2 regions of the Mediterraneibacter sp. 210702-DFI.3.120 genome follow, and region 1 is predicted to be linked to the other one. Evidence: riboswitches for the same ligand, from Rfam matches in the RefSeq annotation. Region 1 holds a riboswitch; the other holds the start of a gene.
The links. A riboswitch is a leader RNA that binds a small molecule or an ion and turns the genes downstream of it on or off. The one in region 1 is predicted to bind S-adenosylmethionine.

Region 1 (4,435 bases):
TTCCTTCCACATAACCTTTGATCGCTGTGATCGGAGTCTTCAGGTCATGTGAAATGTTACTGATGAGCTCCTTATTCTCTCTGTCAAATGCGACCTTCTCTTCCGCCTGTGCTTTCAGTCTGAGACGCATCTCTTCAAAGTCCTGACAGAGTTGTCCGATCTCGTCATTTGATTCTGCCTTGATTTCAAAGTCAAGATTACCCTCTTTGATATTGCGTGCAGCTCTCTGAAGTTTCTCCAGCGGGACCGATACCGATCTGTAGATCCACAAGATTAGAAATGCTGTCGTAAGGACAACTGCGATCAGATACAGCTGCTGTATCTCTGCCCCTCTTCCCGGAACAAATGCATGCATTGCGATCAGTGCAAATGTTACAGGAAAGATCATAACGACTACAAAAGCAATAATCAGTTTGGTACGTAATTTCATAGAAGCATCTCCTTTCCGTATTGAAAAAGGTGCCTGACACTTTATGACGGGTGTCAGACACCTTCCGGTGCTTGTATCAGATATTTCTATCTTACAGATATTTCTTTAAATCGTCAACCTTGTCCAGCTTCTCCCATGGAAGATCCAGGTCGTTGCGTCCAAAATGTCCGTAAGCTGCTGTCTGTTTGTAGATCGGTCTTCTCAAATCCAGCATCTTGATGATTCCTGCCGGACGGAAATCAAAGTTCTCACGAAGGATCTCAACCAGTTTTGTATCAGAAAGTTTTCCTGTTCCGAATGTATCAACTGCGATAGATGTCGGCTGTGCAACACCGATTGCATAAGAAAGCTGAATCTCACATTTCTTAGCAAGTCCTGCTGCTACAACATTCTTTGCTGCATAACGTGCTGCATAAGCTGCAGAACGGTCTACCTTTGTACAGTCCTTTCCGGAGAAAGCACCGCCACCGTGACGAGCCATTCCGCCGTAAGTATCAACGATAATCTTACGTCCTGTCAGTCCACTGTCTCCGTGTGGTCCACCGATCACGAAACGTCCTGTCGGGTTTACGAAGAACTTTGTCTCTTCGTCTACGAGTTCTGCCGGAATGATCTCATCGAATACATATTTCTTAATATCCTCATGAATCTGCTCCTGAGTTACATCCGGGTCATGCTGTGTAGAAAGAACAACTGCATCCAGACGCTTTACAGAACCGTCTTCGTTGTACTCTACTGTAACCTGTGTCTTTCCATCCGGACGAAGGTAAGTAAGTGTTCCGTCTTTACGAACCTTTGTCAGCTGACGTGCAAGCTTATGAGCCATTGCAACCGGGTAAGGCATATACTCTTCTGTCTCATCAGAAGCATAGCCGAACATCATACCCTGGTCTCCTGCTCCGATCGCCTCGATGTCTTCATCTGACATCTTGTTCTCTTTCGCCTCAAGTGCTTTATCTACTCCGAGTGCGATATCTGCTGACTGCTCATCCAGTGTTGTGATCACGCCACATGTATCAGCATCAAATCCATATTTTCCTCTTGTGTATCCGATCTCACGAACAGTGTCACGAACGATCTTCTGGATATCTACATAAGCCTGTGTTGTAATCTCTCCCATAACCATTACAAGACCTGTTGTACAGCATGTCTCACATGCCACACGGCTCATCGGGTCCTGTCTCATCAGTTCATCAAGGATCGCATCTGAAATCTGGTCACACATCTTATCCGGGTGTCCCTCAGTTACTGATTCTGATGTAAATAAAATCTTTTCTCTTTCCATATCTGTTCTCCTTTCCGATTGCTGTCCCCACAGCAATATCTCACTTTCTCTCGCTTGTGCTGTCTTCATTTGCTTACATTGCCAATAATGAAAACAGCCCGCATCAAGCGGACTGTCAGTTTATCTTAACAATCCTCTTATTGTTCGAAATAACTCGCTCAGGTTGGCACCTTCCTATTACGAGGGGTTGCCGCAGCTTCTTAGATCCTTTGTATCTCCACTGCTCTGAATAAGAGAAAGTATCATCTATTTAATTTTGTTTCGTATCAGACTATACAACACCTTGTTGATTATGTCAATACCGTTTTCTGAAGTTGATAAAACTTTTATATTTCTATGATTCTGCATCAACATCTTTCAACTCCGTGATCACACCTGTATCATCAATCGTAATATTCGGTGAAATCTCCTGCAAGTGATCAAAAAGTGCTCTCTGGGACTCTGCATTATTCAGATACTGTGTCTGGCTGTCTTTCTGCTCACACGGTGTAAAGGACATCTGTTTCAATCCTTCTGATGTAATCTCAAGATTCAGAAGTCCTGTGTATTTTGTCTCATCATTAAACCAGAAATCGCCCAGACTGTATACAATAGGTCCATCTTCTGTATATTCAATTCCCTGAAGTACATGCGGATGACCTCCGATCACGATATCTGCTCCTGACTTCAGGAATTCTTTTCCATGCTCTGTCTGTGTTGAATTATACATATCCTCATCTTCTGTTCCCCAATGAACATATGCGATCAGATAATCACATTCCTTTGATGCATCCGCGATCACCTGATTATACTCTGTTGTGTCGTAGGATGTAAGAATACCTGTCGTTGAATCTGTTGCTTCCGGTGTAAATTTATACTGTTCTCCCTCGGAAGCTGCCACAAATCCGATCTTGATTCCGTTAATGATATAATAAGTCGGCTGCTTTGCCTCATCCAGATTCGTTCCGCCTCCAACATGAGTGATCTTCGCTTGATCTAACAGATCGATCGTATCATCCATCGCATCTGCACCATAATCGTAAATGTGATTATTCGCAATTGAAACAATATCTGTTCCCATCTGTTCCAGCAACTTCATGCGTTCTGGTTTTGCACGGAATACATAATACTTATCCTCCAGCGGGGTTCCACGGTCACTGATACAATATTCATGGTTCAGGAAGAAAATATCTGCTGCATTTGTCTGATCCAGAATTGTCTTGGAAATGCATTTGGATAGGTCATTTACCGTATCATAATAATCGAGAACATATCCATCTTCCTCCAGACAGAGGTCACCTGCTGCTGTGATCTGCACGGTTCCGTTCTCTGCTGCCTTCTTCTCATAGATATGATTCTTCGCAGCGGTAGCTTCATCCTTTAATTTTCCCTCGTATGTATCTGACAGAACATGCAAAGTTGCTCCAAAGGAATCATAAATATCCTGCGCTGTTATCTTTTTATTCTTCTGATAGACTGGAAATAAATCATCCATCTCTTCAGAATAGTTCTTTTCCAGCCATTTCGTAAATGCTGTAACATCAGACTTTTCCGCTGACACTCCATTATCCGTCAGGAAAGTGTTGTAGCAGTCATTCAGCGATTCATTCATCTGTGCAATTTCCTGCTCCAGCTGCTTTTTCTGTTCTGCTGCCAGTTTCTTTTTCTTAGCCACATTGACTGCAAAGGCTGCCAGCGCTATGATTATGCACAACAAAATACAGCCGGAAATAGTCATTCTTCGTCTGAGCTGTCTGATCCTCTTTTGTTTGATTTCTTCTCTCTGTCTTTTTCTCCGTTCTTCTGCCTGTTCAAATTCATTCATCGTTCGTTGCTCCTGCTGTTTTCTTATTAATATCCCGCCACTGTTTCATTCGACCTGCCTGATCGCCTATTACGCCATAACTCCTGACATATAAACTGAAAACAGGTATCAGAACTTTCGTTCCGACACCTGCATACGTTCCCACATCATATTTCTTCGGATTCTGTCTGTATCGGCTCGCTGCCGGCCGCAGCTTGTTGTAAACAGTAACCTCGGTTTAGCCAACTTTTAATTTGAATTTCTGAATCTCTTTTTCACTGGACACTTTCTCGATGATTCCACCCAGACTTCTGAGTTTCTCTTCAAAGCGTTCGTATCCTCTCTGGATATAAACAATATCATCTACGATCGTAATTCCTTCTGTTGCAAGTCCTGCGATGCAAAGCGCAGCTCCTGCACGAAGATCCGGCGCGCTGACTCTTGCTGCCGTAAATTTCTCAACACCCTCGATCGTTGCTGAATTGCCTTCAACTTTGATATTCGCACCCATACGTGCCAGCTCATCTAAATATTTAAAACGATTCTCGAAGATACTTTCTGTGATCGTACTTGTTCCCTTCGCGAGTGCAAGCACAACCCCGATCTGTGGCTGCATATCTGTCGGATATCCCGGATATGGTAATGTCTTCACCTGTGTACTTTTCAGACGTCTCTTAGCCACTACACGGACTGCATCGTCAAATTCTTCCACTTCACATCCGATATCTACCAGCTTGGAGATCGTTGCATCTAAATGCTTCGGAATCACATTGAGCACTGTCACATCTCCGCGTGTTGCTGCAGCGGCAAACATAAATGTTCCTGCTTCGATCTGATCCGGAATGATGGAGTACTCTGCCTTATGCAGGGACTTCACTCCACGGATCTTAATCACGTCTGTTCCTGCACCACGGATATTTGCTCCCATGCTGTTCAG
Region 2 (4,435 bases), on a different contig from region 1:
AATTATCATTGCAAGAGAAAGAAAAAAAACAATCGTTCGCTTTAAAATTGTTTTCATAAAAACATTTACCTCCTTTATTTTCCACACTTCCTGTTACCTGTATATACAATGGAACATTAAAAAAGTTGCATAATTTTAAAAAAAATTGAAGTTTCCTATAATAAAAAAATGAGAGAGAGTGCGATCACCTAACCTGGTAATCGCACTCTCTCTCATAACCGTTTTTTACTATTTAATAACTATTTTTCCTTCCTTTAAAGATATAGGATCTGAGCTTACACCTAAAAGACAGATATAATATTCTCCGGATTTTTCTGCAGTTAATTCAAAGGTTTGATTTAATTCTTTACGAGGCTCTGATTTTCCATCTAATATTTCACCGTCACAGATATAAAAATACATGATTCCCTGGCCATTTCCACCGTTTGTTTCCGCTTCATATTCCGTTGCCTGAATCATTAAGGTTTCTCCCTCATTTAATTCCCAGCCTGATCCGTCTTCCTGCTCAAAAATGACTAAATCATTGTTGCCAAATATAATTTCCGGAGTAATATATTGTCCGGCGTCACCGGATACAGCAAATTCTGTTATACTGTTTGGACTAATGCTTACGTTTTTGTATGATTTAATACGAGCTGTTGTTTCCCAAATTCCATCTGAAGGTTCATCCGGAACCTCTATCTCTTCATCAGCTCCTATTATCTGTCCTTCTCCATGAAGTCCTTTTCCAACTAAATGCCGGTTGCTGTCATCAATTAATGCTGCACCGTAGTTGTGAGCAATAGCAAGAATAGACGACATTGCAGCAAGAGCTGCAACCAGTAAAACACTCTTGATAGCAAAATGCCTTTTTCTCACGATTTTCTGATCATGGATCATATCTGTTACATCTTTACAAGTTCTATCTGAAGAAAACATATCATCGGTTTCATCATTAAACATATCATTTTCTTCTAATATTTCATAAGCAACATCTGAAATGTTAGTAAACATATCGTTATACGAAATTTTCATACTGATTTCCTCCTTCTTCCAAAAATTTTTTCATCTTCTCTTTGCAGCGTTTGAGTTTGCTTTTTACTGTGGATGCCGGAATACCTGTAATGCGGGAAATATCGGCTATTTTCTCATTTTGAAAATAAAACAGAACTAATATTAACTGCTCATCCTTATTCAGTTTTCTCAGAGCATTTGCCAGCAGTAATCTCAATTCAACCTGGTTAAAATCATCGGAAATATCTGCTATGACCTCATCATTTATCTGGTAATCTGGTATGCATTTTTTCTTTTCATTTATAGCTGTATTTCTGGCCAATATGCCTAAATAACCTTTTATTGTAACGCTTTTCGATGGATCAATTTTATTAGCTTTATGCCACAAGGTAAAAAAGATCTGATTAACCACACCCTGAAGATCAATTTTATGAGAGTAACTGCCTAAGATACTGTATACAATTTTTCCGACATAAGCATGATATTCCGAAATTATTATTGCTAACGCTGATTCATCTCCTTTTTGGATTCGTCTAATTAGTTCATTCTCATCATAATAATTACTCAATACGTTCCACCTCCCACCTTCTTTTCATCTCTTTACCTTATATACAAAAGTCATATGAAAAAAGTTGCAGCCATCCATTATATTTTTACAAGTTTCCCTGTATACGGCTCGAGCCTTGATGACTACTAATCCTTTTATACATAAGTAGGATTAGCAGCGGCAACTCGATTCTTTGCTATTTTTCTTTTTCTCCTGATGAATTCTTTTCGTTTCTCAAAATATTCTATGTTCCTATAGGGATTCATTCCTTGTTTTAGCTTAGGATACCGGTTGATGAATCATTCCTTGTGTTATTATACACAAAGGAGCTGAGTACATACAATTGTAACCAGCTCCTTTGTCTTTTCCAGGGTAATCAAAGTTTATCTTAACAATCCTCTTATTGTTCGAAATAACTCGCTCAGGTTGGCACCTTCCTATTACGAGGGGTTGCCGCAGCTTCTTAGATCCTTTGTATCTCCACTGCTCTGAATAAGAGAAAGTATCATTTATTTAATTTTGTTTCGTATCAGGCTATACAACACCTTGTTGATTATGTCAATACCGTTTCCTGAAGTTGATAAAACTTTTATATTTTGTTACCGTTCACACTACGTGCGACCAGTATTTTTTCATCTCTATTTCAATATCACTCGTGTATAACTACTGGTGTTCCCATCTCTAACATATCATATAAAGAAGCTGCCTGATCCAACGGCATATTAATACAACCATGCGAGCCTGCCGAAGTCTGATACCTGTTTCCACCAAACGCCGACTGCCAGATTGCATCATGAAATCCGATTCCCGTCCATGTAACACGCATCCAATAAGAAACTTTCGTTCTATAAATAGGTTCTCCTGTGCTTGGATTTGTTTCTCCAGTAAGTACTTTATCTCTTTTCATTTCAAGAATAGAATATACCCCTGATGGAGTCGCTCTGTTCGGATCACTTGCAAGTCCTGTAACAATATCTGTTTCTAATTGTACTGAACCATTCACAATATACCACATATGCTGCGTTGAAAGATCTACCTCAACATATGTATCTCCCCAATCCTGCTGCGAATGAGATGCTACCGTTTTTTCATACACCGGTTCTCTTTCTACTCTTTCACCACTTTTAATATTCTCAATCAATTTCCTGATTTCTTCTGGCTCGTCGACTGACCAACCATATGTTCCTCCCGAAACACTTGCTGTTTTTCCCGTCGGTGTCGTAATAGAACGTATTTTTCCAATGGAATCGTATGTAGAGCAAAATTCATTCATCCATTCTTTTACTTTCGTTTCATCAATACTAACCTCCATTTTATCATTCCATGTAAGCCATGAAGCGTTTTGTCAAGTGCTTTTTTGAGTTATTGACGCAACATAGGCTCTTTTTTCCACGATAAAGCCCCACGCGGTCATACATGGGGCTGTGGGATTATGGTTGAAGTGACGAAGTGGCAAAGTGGCAAGGTATCTGGGTTTTGCCACTTGGATTTTGCCAGTTCACTTTTTTAGGGCGTGATACCATGCTGCGCCGATACGCTTTGAAGTAATGCGCCCGTCAAGGTTTTTCTTTGCCGCCCGGACAGTACGGGCAGAAATCCCCGCGTCGGCTGCGGCTTTCTCTATGTCCTCGCTGGCAAATTCTTTTCCGTCTGCCAGTAGGTCAAGTATCAGCTTTTCAGCCTGTTCGGTTTTGGTGGCGTTGTTGCCGCCCGCGCCGGACAGCAGCTCGTCGGCAGTTATATCATATTCGCCTATCCACTCAAAGCCTGTTTCCGGGTCAAGGCAAAAGGCAACGGGCTTTCCCTCCGGCGCAAGGGAAGATTTGTCGTGAATGATAACGCGCACATTCGGCTCACGCTTCACGCGCCCGATTAAAAGGACGCTCCTTGCTGCGGCTCTAAAGTCGATAGAACCTAAGCCCCTGTATGCGCTCTGTCCTCCGGCAGCTTTGTTAAGGTGTCCGATAAGGATAACGGCGCACCCGGTACGCTCCGCAACTTCGGCAAGGCGGCGAAAAATGGGGCGCACCTCGTTTGCCTTGTTCATGTCGGCTTTGTCGCCCATATACGCCTGTATGGGGTCAAGGATAATCAGACGCGCCCCGTTCTGTATGATTGCTTTCTCTATGCGCTCGTCGGACAGGGTAAGCTCCCGTTTTGCTTCATCAATCACAAGCACCCGGTCAAGGTCTGCTGCGGCTTCTATCAAGCGGGGCTTGACGGTATCGCCCAAACCGTCCTCGGCGGTCTGATAAATCACTTGAAACGGCTGTATGGGCTTCATGCCCGGAAGCGTCCCGCCAGTACTACAGGCAACGGCAAGGCGCAGCGCAAAGGTGGTCTTTCCCTCGCCGGGGTTGCCCTGTACTATGGTTACTTTCCCAAAGGGGATATACGGTTTCCATAGCCATTCAACGGTCTGTGTGTCAACCTCGCTCATGCGGATAATCTCAACGGTTTCTTCCTGCGGCGGTTCTTTCAAGCCATAGACAGCTTCCCGCAGATATTTTCCGTCTGTGATTTCATTCCGGCGCGTCTGCACCTCGTTCCAGTCTTTGAAAAGAGGGATAAGGCGGTGGACGGTCAAGTCCTCCGGCATAAGCTCCACAAGGCGGCTGCAAGCGTCGTTTCCGGCTTGGTCGCTGTCAAGGCAGAGATATACGGTCTTGATGTTCGGGCGGTCAGAGAGAAAGCACATAAGGGCTTTATCTCCCACGCCACCCAGCGCAAGATAGCTTTGCTTTTGCCAGTCCTTTTTGAACAGACAGAGAAAAGATAAGAGGTCAATAGGGGCTTCAAAGACAAACAATCTTTCGCCCTCGCCCCGATAGCAGAAGTTAAAGGCTTTGTCGCTGCCTTTCACATCAAGCCGGAAGTTCCCGGCTGTGCCGCGTT

Region 2: another riboswitch for S-adenosylmethionine. It lies ahead of LI162_RS13860 (RNA polymerase sigma factor); the one in region 1 lies ahead of metK (methionine adenosyltransferase).

Annotation. Positions count from the first base shown of each region.
Region 1 covers NZ_JAJCNG010000007.1:85,221-89,655, forward strand. Annotated here, with positions in the region: gene LI162_RS05550 (sensor histidine kinase) at 1-430, opposite strand, end outside; gene metK (methionine adenosyltransferase) at 522-1,715, opposite strand; SAM riboswitch class I at 1,850-1,951, opposite strand; gene LI162_RS05560 (CapA family protein) at 2,050-3,519, opposite strand; gene LI162_RS05565 (hypothetical protein) at 3,512-3,664, opposite strand; gene LI162_RS05570 (UDP-N-acetylglucosamine 1-carboxyvinyltransferase) at 3,737-4,435, opposite strand, start outside.
Region 2 covers NZ_JAJCNG010000032.1:20,895-25,329, reverse strand. Annotated here, with positions in the region: gene LI162_RS13870 (hypothetical protein) at 1-57, opposite strand, end outside; gene LI162_RS13865 (hypothetical protein) at 229-1,014, opposite strand; gene LI162_RS13860 (RNA polymerase sigma factor) at 998-1,561, opposite strand; SAM riboswitch class I at 1,938-2,039, opposite strand; gene LI162_RS15785 (L,D-transpeptidase family protein) at 2,190-2,852, opposite strand; gene LI162_RS13850 (AAA family ATPase) at 3,039-4,435, opposite strand, start outside.